DNA from 4 places in the Anaerobacillus sp. ABR4_321 genome. Region 1 is predicted to be linked to each of the others. Evidence: predicted binding sites of a transcription regulator. Region 1 holds the regulator's gene; each other region holds the start of a gene.
What was found. Region 1 encodes LexA, which represses DNA repair genes until DNA is damaged. Its sites were predicted from a motif close to CGAACATATGTTCG; they were not measured.
Positions count from the first base shown of each region.

Region 2: the regulator LexA is predicted to act here: its motif matches at 1,581-1,594, upstream of addB (helicase-exonuclease AddAB subunit AddB).
Region 3: the regulator LexA is predicted to act here: its motif matches at 2,325-2,338, upstream of ruvA (Holliday junction branch migration protein RuvA).
Region 4: the regulator LexA is predicted to act here: its motif matches at 2,131-2,144, upstream of ACXADT_RS21935 (YolD-like family protein).

Region 1 covers NZ_JBSWTK010000001.1:2,778,843-2,783,419, forward strand. Annotated here, with positions in the region: gene ACXADT_RS14485 (YneB family resolvase-like protein) at 1-417, opposite strand, end outside; gene yneA (cell division suppressor protein YneA) at 417-740, opposite strand; gene lexA (transcriptional repressor LexA) at 894-1,514, shown strand; gene ACXADT_RS14500 (sporulation protein) at 1,618-2,376, shown strand; gene ACXADT_RS14505 (hypothetical protein) at 2,446-2,676, opposite strand; gene ACXADT_RS14510 (2'-5' RNA ligase family protein) at 2,935-3,480, opposite strand; gene ACXADT_RS14515 (acyl-CoA dehydrogenase family protein) at 3,515-4,577, opposite strand, start outside.
Region 2 covers NZ_JBSWTK010000001.1:3,183,885-3,188,461, forward strand. Annotated here, with positions in the region: gene addB (helicase-exonuclease AddAB subunit AddB) at 1-1,506, opposite strand, end outside; gene ACXADT_RS16555 (hypothetical protein) at 1,696-1,893, shown strand; gene ACXADT_RS16560 (spore coat associated protein CotJA) at 2,008-2,217, shown strand; gene ACXADT_RS16565 (spore coat protein CotJB) at 2,220-2,486, shown strand; gene cotJC (spore coat protein CotJC) at 2,507-3,076, shown strand; gene ACXADT_RS16575 (TVP38/TMEM64 family protein) at 4,161-4,577, opposite strand, start outside.
Region 3 covers NZ_JBSWTK010000001.1:1,944,358-1,948,934, reverse strand. Annotated here, with positions in the region: gene queA (tRNA preQ1(34) S-adenosylmethionine ribosyltransferase-isomerase QueA) at 1-425, opposite strand, end outside; gene ACXADT_RS09975 (DUF2905 domain-containing protein) at 490-687, opposite strand; gene ruvB (Holliday junction branch migration DNA helicase RuvB) at 689-1,687, opposite strand; gene ruvA (Holliday junction branch migration protein RuvA) at 1,700-2,302, opposite strand; gene ACXADT_RS09960 (BofC C-terminal domain-containing protein) at 2,771-3,313, opposite strand; gene ACXADT_RS09955 (YebC/PmpR family DNA-binding transcriptional regulator) at 3,406-4,155, opposite strand; gene ACXADT_RS09950 (YhcN/YlaJ family sporulation lipoprotein) at 4,269-4,577, opposite strand, start outside.
Region 4 covers NZ_JBSWTK010000012.1:32,940-37,516, forward strand. Annotated here, with positions in the region: gene ACXADT_RS21925 (hypothetical protein) at 1-1,092, opposite strand, end outside; gene ACXADT_RS21930 (hypothetical protein) at 1,562-1,843, opposite strand; gene ACXADT_RS21935 (YolD-like family protein) at 1,863-2,087, opposite strand; gene ACXADT_RS21940 (hypothetical protein) at 2,551-4,577, opposite strand, start outside.

The DNA.
Region 1 (4,577 bases):
TCCTCGCTTTATTTTAAGGTTATGTAGTTTTCTTTGAAACTCCTCAACGATACTTACGATTTCAAGGACCATCGAATCAGCTTCAGATAGCTGTAGCTCACCGTTCTGGTTTACTGTATAAATCGTTCCGCCATACTTATGGACTGCATGAAGCAGGGCGATCTTAGCATTTCCTCTTCCTAATCTTGTTTCATCTTGAATAAGAAGAACGTCTGCTGAGCCTTCTTTCAACAAATCTAAAACTTCTAAGATGCCATTTCGATCAATGTCATATCCACTGTGCTTTTCCTCGATCACTTTATGTACTGTAAAACCAGATTGAGCTGCAAATCTTTGCAGCTCTTCTTTTTGCCTGGCAAGTGATGATTCCTGTGTTTCTTTCTTTGTACTTACCCGACAGTATATGATTGCATTCATTACTTTTCCTTTACCCCCAGCGCTGTTGCATTTGCCTCAACAGGAATGATAAGTGTATCTCCTGCTACTATTCGATCTGCATCTATTTTGTTCGCTTCTTCCACCCAGCTGATAAAATTACGGTCAGACAGCTCATGTGCATCACGATATTCTTCTGCGATTTCAAGAACAGTATCTCCCCGCTCTAATTCAATTTCAGTATAACGATCATACCCTTCAGCAGCTGCTGCTCTCAATGATACAAACACGAATATTAATACGGCCACAAAAGATATAATGACAAGAAAATCAATTCCAGACAAGCCTCTAGCTTGTTTTCTCATCCCAATCACCCCGAATACGAATATTTGTTCTGGTTTCAGTATAAACAGAACCTCTGTTCGTGTCAACTGAATTTTCGAACTTATGTTTGTATGCGAACAAAAATTCTGGTATACTACTAACAAATAGATAGATTGGAACGAGGTGCCAGAGATATGAAACTATCAAACCGTCAGCAGGATATTCTGGACTTTATTAAAGTCGAAGTGAAACAAAAGGGTTATCCACCCTCCGTTAGAGAAATTGGTGAAGCTGTAGGACTCGCTTCAAGCTCAACTGTCCACGGACACCTTGCAAGACTTGAGAAGAAAGGTTACATCCGACGCGACCCAACGAAACCAAGAGCAATCGAAGTACTCGGACTAGATGAAACGATCGATATTCCTCGTCCAGAAACGGTGAACATTCCGGTCATTGGTAAAGTAACTGCCGGCCAACCGATAACGGCGATCGAAAATGTTGAAGAGTATTTTCCTCTACCAGAACACTTTGTACAAGATGACGAGCACACGTTCATGCTAATCATCGAAGGTGACAGTATGATCGAAGCTGGCATTTATAACGGTGACATGGTAATTGTGAAACAACAGCCTACTGCGAACAACGGAGATATTGTTGTTGCGATGACGGAAGATAGCGAAGCTACGGTTAAGCGATTCTTTAAAGAAAGCAACTACTTCCGCCTACAACCAGAGAATTCATCGATGGAGCCGATCATCCTTGATTCAGTTTCCATTCTAGGTAAAGTCATCGGTGTATTTCGTTCAATCCACTAGAAGCGCAAATTGCGCTTCTTATTTTTTATTCTAAAAACACGAATCCTTTCTTTATCTCTTATCGTATAATCAGGAAACAGCTAATTATGAAAGGTGGAAAATCATGTTTAAGAAGTTTCTAGCAAGTGTCGGAGTAGGTGCTGCAAAGGTTGATACGCAGTTAGAGAAGGATTATTTCGTTCCGGGGGAAACCGTTAATGGTAAAGTAGTCATAAAGGGTGGTGAAATCGAGCAATCGATCGATGCGATTCATATCTTCCTTATGACAGAAGCTATCCGTGAAGTAGATGATAAAAAAGTAAGAGAAAAAGTGGCGCTAAAGAAATATAAGGTTGCTGATCAGGAGAAGATCTCAGAAGGTGAAACGAAAGAAATTCCGTTTTCCATTCAACTGCCATACGACACGCCAGCTTCACTCGGAAGGCTTCCAGTATGGTTTGAGACAGGCCTAGACATCCCGATGGCGCTTGATCCAAAAGATAGAGACCTTATTCAAGTTTCTCCACATCCACATGTAAAAAAAGTAATCGAAGCATTAGAAAGCTACCTGGGCTTCCATGTGAAAAAGGTGGAAATGGAGCAGTCTCGCTACGGCTATGTTCAAGAGTTTGAATTCACGCCTAGCGGGAAATATCGCGCTTACTTAGATGAACTCGAAGTGATCTTCTTTTTACACGATAACCATTTAGATGTCATGCTTGAAGTCGATCGCCGCGCTCGCGGACTCGGAGGATTGTTTGCAGAAGCTTTGGAAATGGACGAAAGCATTGCAAAAGTGACGTTAACAAACCAAGAGCTGAACGATTCATCTGACGTTATCGCAAGAAAATTACAGCTAAAAATTGATCAATATAAAAAGTAATCTTATAGATTCACAAAAAACTGTCTCGATTGTTTATCGAGACAGTTTTTTGATTACGGAGAGTTCACGTTATTTTAATGGTATTACTACCTTTGTAATATTCCCGACTCTTTCATCGATACCATTATACAATTCCTTAAGCACTTCCAATGCTCTTTCGTTCGATTCAAACGTTCCTAACGTCTTTTTCCATTCGATGAAGAATCTTCTCTCTATGACCCCTTCGATCATGTTATCTTTTACAGTTATTTCTTTCACATTCACGAAGCTTTCAAGATTTTGAGTCATAACCCATATCATTCTCTTCTACCGCCTTCACATTTCGATGCTTACACTACACCTTTTAAAGAACCGAAACTTTTCTCATATTTAGTACGTACTACAGTTACAAAGCTTTGGAGGTGCCTAGTGAAAAATACTGCTAAACTGATTTTAGTCGTAATAGCGAGCTTAGCTTTATGGGATGGAATTAAGTACATCTTCAAATCTTTTACTTAACAGAAAAACAGCTTCTTGTAGCTGTTTTCCTTCCAAATAAACATTTTCTATCAAGAATCACTACTCTTTTAATGGCTTTTTATAGATTATAGGAGCATCAAAGCCTTCTTCATCTACCAATTCAATAAGTGCAATTTCTTCAACTCTTCCTTCAATCGTTTGAATTCGTTTCATACAATAGTTGAATGCTTCAGAGAGTTTATCGGATGATAAGTTATTTGCCAACGTACAATGCGGTATCCATTGATCAGGTTCATAGTATGGATTGGCATTCGTACTTAACTCACTAAAAAAATCATGGTGATTTGAATGCAGCTCTAATAGTTTTTTTGTATGTGTAGGTGATAGAAATAGGGTTTGATAATTTAAAAAGGATCCAATCGTATTAAATGTAATTTCGAAGCAACCTTTTGCTTCATAAAATGTTTTCATACCTTCAATGAATGCCTCTTTATCTAACTCGTAATAATGTCCCAATGTGAGATGAGGCCTCGCATCTTTCACTTCTTCTGAGTAGAAAGAAATCGAGTTTTGCTTTAGCTCTTCCCATATCGCTTTGATTTCTTGTTCTGTATTCTTATCAAATAACGCTACAACCCAAAACATGAAATTAGCCACCTTTAACAACGTTTATCGTTCACTAAGTCTTCACGCTTTCTTTATGTTCAATAATCAACTCATAATACGTTAAGGTTTGATCACTAAGCTCAAACTCATCTTTACCCCACGTGTCTCGTAAAAAAAGTTCCGCTATCGCACGCTTTCTCATCCCGCCTGCCGCGGCATCTCTTAACGAAATCACACTTTCATAGATAGACGTCATTAAGTTAGTAATCCGTTTACAGTGGAGAGTCTGTCGTGCTTCATCCATCTTCTCCAATTGCGCCAATTTCTTCTCTAGTACTGAAATACCACCGTAAACAAGTTCTTTCCTACCTGCTTCCTGTGGAATTTTCTCTAACTCATGCTTCATTTTATCAATAAAGATCAGATGGACTTTGTGCTTTTTGATCAGCCTAAGCACCTCTAAACCAAGAATATTCGCTGTTCCTTCCCAAACCGTTAATACTTGAGCGTCTCGTAATAGTCTTGGTGTGACGAAGTCTTCTATGTACCCATTCCCACCGTGCATTTCAATCGCTTCATGCGCGAATCGAACTGCTTGCTCTGCGGATTCTTTTTTCACAAGAGCGATGAGCAACCGATTTAAGGCTTCGTCCTCTGTCGTCACATGTGATTGTTTATCCATCACACCGTCAAATAGCGAGATTGCAGAAAAAACGCTGCTGAGTTCAACCTCTTGTTTCACCTTTAACTTTACTAAACTTTCTTTTATCATCGGAAAATCTTTTAACTGCTTTCTAAACGCTTCACGCCTGTACGAATACTCCTTTGCTTCAAGAAAAGACCGCTGCATGATTCCTACTGAGGCGATCGCATTGCAAAGCCTTGAGAGGTTCAACGCTTCCATCATATAATAGAATCCCCTGCTCGCATCTCCAACTAGAAAGCCTTTCGACCCTTCAAATACTACTTCAGCTGAAGGGACTGCTCTCACGCCTAGCTTATCTTTCAGCCGCCTTATACATAAGTCATTCACTTTACCATCTTCTTTTCTCCACGGAACAAGAAAGAGGCTTAATCCCTTCGTTCCCTCTGGGGCACCTTCGAGTCTAGCAAGTACCATCGCTACACCACACGTA
Region 2 (4,577 bases), 410 kb from region 1:
CTTCTCGCGTACTGTCTTTGCTTGTTTCATCTTACGCTCGAATTTTTCTAAAGGGTTCGAAACCCATTCTTTCGTTTCGTTCAATCGTTCTTCCATTCGCTCGATTTCATCAGACGTTACGGTTTCTTTATCCTCTAGTTGACGATAGATATTCGCCTTCCACCGCTCTCCTGATCTCCACCGGTATCCTTTGATCCCTTTTGCAATCACATAATTTTCGAGCTCATCCATTCGATTTCTAAGATCTGCTTTGCTATTCTCCGTGTCGTCAGGGTACAGAAGCTCTGTTTTCACACAGCGGAAAACAGCTTCATATCTCCAGTGATACTGAATGATATCGAGACTCGATCGTATAAGCTCGATCAAAGGATGATGGAGCATCGTCCTTTTTTGGTCAGAGAAGATAGGGATTCCATGATCTGTAAAAATCGTTTCAACAAGCTCGTAATACGTTGACATATCCCTGACCATCACAGAGATATCTCTGTATCGATAGCCTTCGTCTCGTACAAGCCTGAGCGTCTCTCTTGCTGCAGCTTCAACTTCAGATCGAATATTCACCGCATGATTGACTTTTATATGCTGAAGCTCTCCTGTATAAAGGACAGGAGGGCGTTCTCCGTAATTTGCTTCTAAATGACGAAGCTCGTTGTTTTGGTACCTCTTTTGGTTGGTTAGTAGCTCTGGTGCCTTTACGTCGATCCCTTCTTCATTCGCCATTTGAAGAAGGGTCTGGTACGTTGTCGCTGGCTCGTGAAAAAGATCTAGTTCATGGACAGAAGCTGGATTCATTTCGGTATCCATCGTGATGGTAAACGTGATATCCGCACCTTTTTTCATCAAAGCTTGTAAAACGAGAAGCTCCTGAGGTGTAAAGCTATGGAACCCATCCACCCAAATCGCGGCATTCTCTAGATACTGTGATTCAGAGATTTTCTCAGCTAGCAGCTGAAGGTAATCTTCCGAATCTAAATAATGACCGATCATCGCTCGTTGAAATGCTTCGTATACAAGGTGAAGGTCATAGAGCTTGTCTCGTAGAAGACTTCGATCGTCGGTTGTATAGTAATCATCAGCGTAACTTTTTATATGATCTGGCTCGAGGCAGTAACGCTTAAATTCAGTGACCATATCATTCAACTGATCGATATAGCCTGTTTTGTCTGACGAACGTTGATAAATTCTCAATTGTGCTTTATTTTCTTCAATAATATGTCTGAGCATCATACTCGTACCGACAGACGTTAAATGCGGCCTCGCCATACCACCTGTCTCTTGAAGGACTTTCCATGCAAGACGTGTAAAACTGAACACTTGAGCACGAATCATGCCTTTTAAATTACGGTTATGTACGAGCTCATACTCTGACTGAAACGTCATCTGTTCTGGAACTAAGTAGATCATCGTCTCCCCAAGAGGACGTTCGGTCAACTCACGCTGAATGTCAGTAAGACAGTGATCGGTTTTTCCGCTCCCCGATCGACCTATAATAAATTGAACTCCCATTCGTTTCTCCTCCCGTACACGTGTACTAACTATCCCATTATCTCACGTTTTTTCGCAATTTAATAGACTTCATAAGAAGATACGTTCGCATTCTGTTTTCCAATTATTGAGTGATCGTCTCAGTAGGTTTCAGGGAAAACTGTAAGGGTATAGAGTACTAAGCACAACTTTTGAAAAGGAGTTTTGGACATGGAAAATAAAGAGATGGATACATTTAAATGGGAGCTCAACCGGATTACGAGAGATATGACAGAATTTGTGCATAGTTACGAAAAGCTCGATGAATCACAGAAAACGAGCGTCCACAACAACTATCCGTTTGAGTTAGATCTTCACGAATTAAAAAACGCGTTAGCTAAATGGAATAACACCGTAAACAAAATGTAAGCCAGCCAAGCACCTCCAATGAGTGGAGGTGCTTTTTTCATGGAGCGAACATCTTTTATAAGGAAAAAACATACATCTAATAAGGTAGCCAATCGAATTTGTAGGAGGGGAACGATGTACACCAATAGGAAATATTACGAACCTTATATTAGCCCCTTTGACCCGTGTAAGCCGATTCGAGTGAAATCTTACTCTACGCCTCCAAACCTTTACTTAGGTTTCCAACCTCCAGGACTCGAGCAGTTTTCGCCACGAGAAGCGCTCGCAGCAGGAACGCTCTGGAAAGTGTTCTATGACCCTTACGAAAAGAATAAGGAGGGCTAACGATGAAGCACAAACAGCTACCGAACGAGTATTACGAGTTACTCGAAGAGCTTCAGGCTACTGACTTTGTGCTGTTAGAACTAACGCTCTACCTCGACACCCACCCGAATGACATCGATGCGATCAAGCAGTTCAATGAGTTTGCAAAATTGAGGAAGCAATTAAGGAAGAGGTATGAAAAAGATTACGGACCTCTTCTACAGTACGGATTAAGCTACAGCAGCTACCCGTGGAACTGGAATGATACCCCATGGCCGTGGCAAGTTTAATTTGGAAAGGATGAGTGCTTTTGTGGGTTTATGAAAAGAAACTGCAATATCCAGTAAAGGTAAGCACATGTAATCCGATGCTTGCGAAGTTTCTAATTGAGCAATACGGAGGCGCAGATGGCGAACTCGCCGCTGCCCTCCGATACTTAAATCAACGTTACACGATCCCAGATAAAGTCGTAGGACTTCTAACCGATATCGGTACAGAAGAATTCGCTCATCTCGAAATGATTGCAACGATGGTTTATAAACTAACGAAAGATGCAACACCTGACCAAATGAAAGAAGCTGGACTCGGCGCGCACTACGCAAACCACGACAGAGCACTCTTTTATCAAAACGCAGCCGGCGTCCCATGGACAGCAAGCTACATCGCAGCAAAAGGCGACCCGATCGCTGACCTTTACGAAGACATCGCCGCCGAAGAAAAAGCCCGAGCCACCTACCAATGGATCATCGACCTCTCCGACGACCCAGACCTAAACGACTCCCTCGCCTTCCTAAGAGAACGAGAAATCGTCCACTCCCAAAGGTTCAGAGAAGCTGTGGAGATTCTGAAGGAAGAGAGGGATAAGAAGAAGTATTTTTAGTGCGAAAAGCGGAGACGAGCGGGTAGAAACGGAGCTATTGGAACTCTTGGAATTGAACACGTTCTTTGTGTTCAGTTGAAAGAGTGAAATAGCGTAGTTTCTGCGAGGCGCAGCTGGACATCGAAAAGCGGAGGTGGCCCGTTTAAATACGCAGGGAGTTGGAAGAAGAGCGAATGAGACGTCTTTTTGTCTCAATCGCTCTTCTGAAACTACCGGAGTATTTGGCCACCGCAGCTGGACATACCGAAAAGCGGAGGTGGCCCGTTTAGGCTCGACAAGCGCTGGAAGCGTTGTGGATGAACACGCTTTTTGTGTTCAACCACAATGCTGAAGCGTCTCGAGAGCCTGGCCACCGCAGCTGGACATGAAAAGCGGAGACGAGCGGTTAGAAACGGAGCTATTGGAACTCTTGAAATTGAACACGTTCTTTGTGTTCAGTTGAAAGAGTGAAATAGCGTAGTTTCTGCGAGTCGCAGCTGGACATAGCGAAAAGCGGAGGTGGCCCGTTTAGGCTCGACAAGCGCTGGAAGCGTTGTGGATGAACACGCTTTTTGTGTTCAACCACAATGCTGAAGCGTCTCGAGAGCCTGGCCACCGCAGCTAGACATGAAAAGCGGAGGTGGCCGGTTTAAATACGCAGGGAGTTGGAAGAAGAGCGAATGAGACGCTTTTTGTCTCAATCGCTCTTCTGAAACTACCGGAGTATTTGGCCACCGCAGCTGGACACGAAAAGCGGAGGCGAGCGGTTAGAAACGGAGCAGTCGCAGCCTGTAAACCTCAGTTCGCCGATAAAATCCTCATTTTCGCTGATATATTTAAAAAAGCGCTGATAAAACCATCATTATCGCTGATATATCAGAAATTTCGCTGATATCCGTCCAATTATCGCTGATATCTTTACCAAAGCTCCCTGCGAAATAAGCAGTACACCCTAAAACAAACCTGTTATTGTCCAAAATCTCTATTTATTAGCTAAAATCATGTTTTATTGTCCAAATCTAAGTTTTATTAGCCAAAATCGAATTTTATTGGCTAACTTACCGCTCTAACATCAAAACAAAAGCCATGCCGCTACCGGCATGGCTTATCTTGATTGATCTTCCATTCTTGTTTTTCTTGGTCGCTGATTCAGCTTGAGCTCGATGATCTTCCCTGCACCCCATAATAAACCGATGGCGAGGACGATCAGCACCAATTGCAGTGGTTGATGGATTAACGAAAACACGTCATGTCCGATGAATGAAACGATGGCGATCATGACCATTTTTCCAAGAAGAACAGCTAGTACAAAACTTCTGATACTCATATTTGAAAGTCCAGCGACAACGTTGATGAGGGCTGATGGTGTGAATGGAAAGCACAGTAAGAGGAACACCATGCCAAACCCATGTCGCTCGATCCACCTTAGCGTCTTATCGATCTTCTTATGCCTTGTGATCAAACCCATGAACCGCTGTCTTGCAAGTTTTCTTACGACAATAAAAACGAGCAATGCACCTAG
Region 3 (4,577 bases), 830 kb from region 1:
AACACTTCATAGAAAACACCATCATAATCGAATTCGAAGACACGTCCTCCGTGCTCCAATGTTTCCACACACTCAGCCGTTAACCTGCCATCACCAAACGTAAGCTTTGTTCCAAGCTTCACCCTCTTTGCAGGCTTTACAAGTGTTTCCCATCGGTCTCCTTCAATTTGCTTTAGAAGAAGAACTTCCATCTTAGCTCCTGTCTCTTCCTTCATACCATATAACCTTGCAGGCATAACTCTCGTATCGTTTAATACTAGACAGTCACCTGGCTTAATATATTCTTCTAGATTTAAAAACTCACGGTGGGCCATCTTTTCAGCTGCAGGATCAAGCACCATCAAACGTGATTTAGCACGCTCTTTCAATGGAGTCTGAGCGATAAGATGTTCAGGGAGTTCAAAATCAAAATCTTTAACGTCCATTTATTTCACCACTGTTCTTCAAAAATATCTATTCCACCAATCGATCTTACCATAGCTTCATCCATTATCGAAATCTGCCGATTATAAAAAAGAGAAGTGAAAGCAAGACACTCACGACAATCGACGTGACGATCGGAAAGAAAAACGTTGTATTTCCTTTCTTAATCACGATATCGCCTGGCATCTTCCCAATGAATGACCATAGCATTCCAATAACAAGAAAGACGATTCCTAGCGTAATAAAAAGCTTTGAAATCTCCATGTCATTCAGGCTCCTTCAAACCAAAATGGTCATATACGCGATGCGTGACCATGCGTCCCCTTGGCGTACGCTGCAAGAAACCGATCTGCATTAGATACGGCTCGTAAACGTCTTCGATCGTATGACTTTCTTCTCCGATCGTAGCAGCGATCGTATCGACACCAACGGGTCCACCCCGGAATTTTTCAATGATAGCCAGTAGAAGCTTATGATCGATATGATCAAGTCCTAGAGGGTCGACCTGCATCATCTCTAATGCTTGAGTAGAAAGGGAAAGCGAGATAACCCCATCTCCTTTTACTTGGGCAAAGTCTCTTACCCGCTTCAAAAGACGATTGGCGATACGAGGAGTACCGCGTGATCTTCTAGCGAGCTCTACAGCTGCTTCCTCATCCATTTCAACTTCAAAGATATCAGCAGTACGCATGAGTATTGTTTGCAATTCATCCTCTTGATAGTACTCCAATCTACTGAGTACTCCAAATCTGTCACGAAGAGGGGCAGTTAAGAGTCCAGCTCTCGTCGTTGCCCCAACTAATGTGAAAGGCGGGAGATCAAGACGCACCGATCTTGCAGTCTCACCCTTTCCTATAACAATATCAAGACAATAATCCTCCATAGCAGGGTACAGTACTTCTTCAACACTTCGTGGCAAGCGATGAATCTCATCGATAAAAAGAACGTCTCCAGGTTCAAGTGCCGTTAAAATGGCAGCAAGATCTCCTGGTCGCTCAATCGCTGGACCAGACGTCGTCCGGAGATTCACTTCCATTTCAGTTGCTATAATTGCAGAAAGAGTCGTCTTCCCAAGTCCTGGTGGACCATATAACAATACGTGATCTAGTGGCTCCTCTCGCATTTTCGCCGCTTCAATAAACACCTCTAGATTACGCTTCACCTTCTCCTGACCTATGTACTGACTTAATCGCTGCGGACGGAGGCTATATTCTACGGATGAGTCATCACCGACCTGCTCACCTGATAGAATGCGTTCTTCCACTATGACCCCTCCTTAACGATTCAGCATAAGCTGAAGCGCTTTTTTAATATATTGATCTGTCGAAAGCACTTCTTCCTGAAGCCCAGGCTTTATTTTCTTAATTTCTCGTTCAGCATAGCCAAGTGCCTTCAAAGCTTCGATGGCTTCTTCAAGTTCATGCGTACCATCTTCTTCTGTCTCTTCCACAGCGAAAAGACCTTCCTGCGGCTCACCGAATCCTTTTAATTTTCCTTTCAGATCAAGTATGATCTGACGAGCTGTTTTCTTCCCGACACCTGGAAACTTCGTCAAGAACTTCTCATCCTCTAACTCGATCGCACTAACTACTTTATCAGGCTCGCCTGTAGCTAAAATCGCAAGCGCTCCCTTAGGACCGATACCTGAAACATTCAAAAGCTTCTCAAACAAAAGACGCTCTTCTCTCGTCGGAAAACCATAAAGCGCAATAAGATCCTCCCTCACATAATGATGCGTAAAAATCTGAATAGACTGACCTCTATACCTCTGAAACGTAAACGGATTCCCACAAAAAACTTTATACCCAATCGAATTCGATTCGATAACAATATACTCAGTATCTATATATTCAACATTACCTTTAATATACTCAATCAAAAAACTCTCTCCCCATCGCATACGAACATGCATTTCTATATCTTTTTATTTTATCATATTATAAGAAAAGCGGAAGAGGCCGTTTAAATACGCAGGGAGTTGGAGGAATGTAGAATGAGACGCTTTTTGTCTCAATCTACATTTCGAAACTACCGGAGTATTTGGCCTCTGCAGCTGGATCATACGAAAAGCGGAAGAGGGCGATTAGGCTCGACAAGCGCTGGAGCCTTATCAAATGAACACGCCCTTTGTGTTCAATTGATAAGGTGAAGCGATCGAGAGCCTGCCCTCTGCAGCTGGATCACACGAAAAGCGGAAGAGGGCGTTTAGGCATGAAAAGTGTAGGTGAGCGTTTAGAAACGGAGATATTGGAACTCTTGAAATAGAACACTTGCGTTCTGTTGAAAGAGAGAATTATCGGAGTTTCTGCGAGTCTCACATTTTACTCTAAAAATCAAACAACCCATCCTAACGGACAGGTTGTGATTTCTTTATTTTATAAAACGTATGGAGCATGTCTTCAAAGTTATACCAGGACTCTATCGGAATACCTTCAGCAAGCTCCTTAAGTCTGGAGCTTTCTACTTTACCAACGTCGATTTGAAAGAACGTTTGTATGACTTTCTGTTCATCTGGCTTTCCTTCAAAAATCGTGAGAACGCCATCATCTGTAAGTCCGAAATGACCATTCTCCTTCATAGCCGGGGAAATATCTTCAATTTTGCGTTCAAAGACCATTTTACCGTGATCTTGGTTAACAAGCTGCCATCCCGCATACTCACTCCAGAAATCTTCCATAGACCAGACGGTTTTTTGAATGGATTGCTCCGTGGAAACTCCATCTGCATAGTTAGTTCTTAGGATTACTTCAATAACCATAGGTCCATCCATATGATAATGCTTTTCATCAAATTCACGCTCACTCTGGGCATTTTCAACCGCCAGTACATGTGCTGGCAAAGAACCCATAATCAGAATAAGCACTACTAAAAAGCCGAATAGGTTTTTCACAATTTTTAGCACCTTTCTTTTAGATTCTGTTAGCGTGCCCAGCAGTGAAGATAATATGTACAAAAAAAAGAACTACATCACCATGTAGCTCTTCAAAACTTCTCATATACCTCGTCACTTATCTCAGCATTATGATATACCTCTTGAACATCGTCATTATCCTCGAGCATGTCGATCAGTTTTAACATATCGACTCCATCTTCTTCCCCAAGAGGAGCGTATGTTTGAGGAATCATCGTAATTTCTGCAGACGAAAAGATAATATTTCTCTTCTCAAGCTCTTCCTTTACTGCTTGATATTCCTGTGCATCCGTATAGATTTCGAATGAATCTTCATGGGTCTCCATTTCCTCTGCTCCTGCATCGATTACTTCTAACATCAACTCATCAGCATCTGCATCATTTTCAGCTCGATCGATAACAAACAGCCCTTTACGATCGAATAAAAAAGCTACGCATCCGTTCTCGCCCATGTTGCCTTTGTTCTTACTAAACGCATGACGAATTTCTGCAGCTGTTCGATTTTTATTGTCTGTTAAGAGTTCGACCATTACAGCAGCACCGCCAGGACCGTACCCTTCATAGACGATCTCTTCATAATTAACACCATCTAAATCGCCAGTAGCCTTTTTTATCGCACGATCGATATTGTCATTTGGCATGTTCGAGGATTTTGCTTTATCAACAGCTAATCTAAGGGCTGGGTTTGTCTCAGGGTCCCCACCACCTTGTTTGGCTGCAACAAAAATCTCTTTCGCAAGCTTCATAAATACTTTACCACGTTTTGCATCCTGAGCATTTTTTCTTCGTTGTATATTTTTCCACTTCGAATGTCCTGCCATCGTCAATATCCCCTTCCAACTGATTTCGTCCATATACTATAACACATGAAATCAGGTGGATAAACTAAACGGAATCATACAAAAAGAACAGGGAGAACCCTGTTCTTCTTATATTATCTATTGTTTTGAAACGGACGTTGAACTGCACTCGAAATGTCATTTAAAATGCCATTCACATCTGCTTGAACTTCTTCGAACCCATCGCCATTTTCGAGGCGATCATCAACACGGCCCATTCTGTTTACAACGTCTTTATCAGTCGAGATCGAAACATTTTTTTGTTTCGCGAGCTTTGCTACTTCACTGCGAACTTGATCTTTTACAGCTTCTCGGTCGTCTCTGTTCGTTTCAACACCGATCATGATTTGATCTCCATACACGATGACACGTGCATCTTCAACAGTCTTAAGCTTCTCGATGCG
Region 4 (4,577 bases), on a different contig from region 1:
TACCTCTCTTGACTCAATTATATCATCGTTTATTAATAGATGATAGCTTTTCAAATCACTCTTGTCAAAATGGAAGTTGAAAACCCATCGTTTTCCATAGTCCATTTTCATTTGATAGGATACGATTGAATGGTTTGAATAAGGATTATTTACAAAAGGAGTTTTTAGGTCATCATTTATAACCTTAAGTACACCCCACTCACTATATTTGTTCGAATCTAAAGGAATCTTTTCTGGAGAAATACCTGTAGTACCGACATCTTCTATCCGTCGCATGATTTCCCCATCCTTTTCATATAACGTAAATCCCGATACCAGGTTCAAATCCTTAGTAGAGAACAGCTTATTTTTGATGCGGTAGAGTATGATGTTGATATCTTTAATCAACTGTATTACATAAACCGCACCCTCCATTAATTGCTCCCTATCTTTAATTAATTCATCAATCATTGCATCATAATCATTTGTCAGTTCTCTAACTGATTGTTCAGTTTGACTTAATTTATCCTCTAAAATAGCAACCTGTTTCTTGTAATCTACTCTCTCATTTTGGAGATAATTGTCCAATCGCGTATCTACAGTCGTAATAAGAGAATCGAAATTCTCCCCTCTTTTCAAAATTGTATCGAGATAATCGTAAAGGCCTTTAAAATAAAAATCGTTCTTATCATCAAGAAAGGCAGCTCTGAACAGTTGATACTCTTGATTTCTAAATTTCCTATAAGCACCAGTATGGAAATGCCCACTATCAAACTGAAGAATTTTTCTATAATAGAAGAATAGAGTAAATAAATACCCCAGTAAGTAACCGATCACAATATCCAAGGATGTATTGAATCCAGGGATATTGAGATAGATAGGCACCGTTGCTGCACTTAAAATAGGAACCAGTGATAAATTAAATAAACCTTTCACTCCATTGCTTACTGATTTAATTTTAGGTATGTCTCTAATCGGACTTAGTAATAACCAAATAATCCAATTTGAATATTTCTCGTCGATATAGCTATTTTTAAGTTGCTCTATCGGTCGATCAAACACATAGCTAATAGCAAGCAGTCTACTGTGATAATACTTATCCTCTTGAGCCAATTACGTACACCTCCGGTTTTAATCGTCTCTCAATTAACTTGTTTTTTAAGTACCCGGTACACTCCCTCCTAACGTTTACAAACAAAAAACGATCCTGGAGACGAATTTTAACCATACTTGAATAAAGTAAGGGTATCGTCGATCCAAAGATCGCTAGTTTGATAAATATTCAGCTAATCTCTATACGAGATTGCATAAATAAAATAAAAATAAAAAAGATACAACTTAATTGTATCTCTTTTTATCCTAATTTGGTACATATGAAAGCAATTTCTTTGTAAGTTGGCTACATATAACGGTATAAAATGTACTCTTCGTTAATTAGGTTAGAATTTGATAACTTAGAGTAACTAAAAAAGTATCTCCTTTGCTACCCAATCCTATTATTAGACTGTCTATCCTTATTTAGAGGTTTTTTAGAAATCATTGTATGCTTTAGAATTAAATTCATAATAAGAAAAGCAACAGATCAGTATTTAGTGATTAAGTAATTATAGAGTTCTAACGAATCCTTTGGTAATCGATTCCTACTTTCGGAAGATTTATAGCAATCTAAATAGGCACGTATGCTTTTTTCCATTTCCTTTTTAGAAGGTATATAATGCTCCCTACAAAATAAGTAAGGTCGTTTTTCTTTGTGCATGTCGTCCCACTGGTACAACTTCCCCACTGCATCTATATGTTTACCTACAACCTTTAAACAGTAATCACAGAAAGCTCCAGGTTCTCTTATCACTTCCACTTTTTCCAACGCTATTGCCTCCTTACTTTTAATCGATCTTTTTTATGTTAACCCATTTTATATAATGAACTTTATATTCATAGTCCACTAAACGAATTTCTTTGTTGGAGAAATCGATAAAATGTACAGTTCCCACTACAGTAGTCAGGTTACCCGTACCTGTCTTATATGAGATGTTCAACACCTCTACTGTTTCCATCGCTGAATAGATTTGAGGCAACACATTATGTTCTGATTTAACACTTTTAATCATCTTCAACCGTCCTTTTCTGTTATCATTCATAATTCTAAGATACAGAACATATGTTCCTTAAACAAGTATCTTTTTAAAAATTAGATGGAATGTAGTTTGATGGTGCAATTTTTATAGGGATTAAATTGTAAAGAATATGGAAAGTATATGGATAAATATCGTGAGAGAGACCTCCTCCAAAGTCATCACAACGATATAAAAAACAAGAGCGTTCTCTGTGCTCTTGTTTTTCATTATGCTTACTATATTCATTTGATCAGAAACTACCGATATTCACCAAACTATATGTAATATTGGTTTTAGTTTTCACTATTTCAATCCCCCATAATTAATCTTTATTTTAGGAAGAATCTTTTGCTAATAATAATAAAAAACCAATGATGGCAACACTTCTACCATCATTGGTTTTGAGACCTAATATTCAAAATCTGTGACAATTCATGTTTGTCTAAATTGGCATCTACTAATGACTTTGATGCATCTGGAATGCTTCATAGGCAGAACCTATTATTCTTACTGGCACGGTTGCTCGTCTGATAGTTCCATTTGAAAATTGAACTTCAAAGTCAAAGTTTACGATGCCACTTGCTAACATGGTGTCTGCTTCAGACATTTCAGGGTCATACAGCTCACCAGTATAACGTGTTCCGGACTGTTTTGATAGAGAAGTGAATAACCTCATGTTTTGGCCACTCACCTGCTTCCCATTAAATTCTACATTGACGTAATTTGCTGGGTAATTAGTAATATCCGCTTCAAGTACAAATGTTTCTCCGGAATAAAACTGATTTGGTGCATTTCCTAGAGCCGTATGTTTCTCTTGCCACTTCGCTGTGTGCTTTACTGTACCCGTAATGACAAGATCTTTTATTAATACTTTCTTCGATATCGTATCTGTTTCATCAAACGTATCTTTTACAGTTTGTTTAATTGTGTACTCACCTAGTTGATCAGTTTTAAATGTAAAGTCTTTCGTTGTTTTGGAAAACGTTGATCCATTTGGCTTCGTAACAATGTACTCGTAAGTAAGCGGGTCATTGTCCGGGTCACTAGCGTTACTCGTTACCTGAACAATATCACCTATAAAGTATTCCGCAGCATCCGTATCAAAACCTGCTTCTGGAGGTTGATTGACGACATTCACCTTTTTGGTAACTGTCGCTTTGTCCCCTTCATCGTCCGTCACAGTTTGAGTGATGGTGTAATCGCCGTTATGTTCAACATTAAATTGTGGGTTAGGCTTGTTGTACGTTTTCTTCTGACCATCAGGTGCTTCAACTTCGTAGGAAACAGTTACAGAACCGCCATCTTCATCAAATGCTTTATTAGTTATGTCAACGGTCTCTCCTCTCACATAGATCCCTTTGTCCGTAATGAAACCAGGTGTGGGAAGAGTCTGTACCCACTGAGTTTTCGTTGTGCTATCTGAAGCTCCGTATGGGTCAGCAATCGTTTGTTTAATTGTATAGGTACCCGTTTCAGTTGCTTTAAAGCTAGGATTTGCTGTTGTTGACGAGAACTTACTTCCGTCAGGGCGCGTAACGTCGTAGCGGTAAGTAAGAGCGTCACCATCGGGATCTGTAGCTGTTGGAGTTACTCTGATCGATTCACCCTTATAATACTTAACCTTATCAAGCGTAAACCCTGCACTCGGTGGCCGGTTACGAACATTTACTTTCTTCGTAATAGAAGCTACATCGCCTTCATTATCCGTAATCGTTTGCTTGATTGTATAATCTCCAAGCTGAGTTACAGAAAAAGAAGGATCGGCTACGGTAGACGTCCGCTTTGAACCATCTGGAGCAGTCACGTCATATACGTAACTTAACCCGCCACCGTCTTCATCGAATGCTGTTGAGGAGATGTGCATCGTTTCTCCTCTTACATATGAAGATTTGTCTGTATTAAATCCTGGCGTAGGGAGCGTTTGAACCCACTGTGTTTTTGTTACAGAGTCGCTTCCTCCGTAAGGATCAGAGACAGTTTGCTTAATGGTGTAAGTTCCAGGCATACTCGCGATGAATGATGGGTTCGGTAAGCTAGATGTACTTTTTTGTCCATTTGGTCTTGTAATTTCGTATACGTAATTTAAAGGGTCACCATCAGCATCATAAGCTGAATTATTTATTGAGATGGTTTCACCTTTATAATACTTTGACTTGTTTAAGTTAAAACCAGCCACTGGACCACGGTTATTTACCGTTATTTGTCTAGTAATACTAGCCTTGTCCCCTTCATCATCGGTAACTGTTTGCTTTATCGTATAATTACCAAGTCTATTAACTGAAAAAGCGGGATTAGCTGAAGTATAAGTCGATTTCTGTCCGTTAGGAGCAGTCACTTCATATAGATGGCTTACGTTTCCTCCGTCTTCATCAAACGCACTTGTCGTAACCCGTACCGTCTCCCCTCTATAAAAGGACGTCTTATTGGTTGAAAAGCCTGGAGTTGGTTTAGTTTGCACCCACTGAGACTTCGTTACAGTATCAG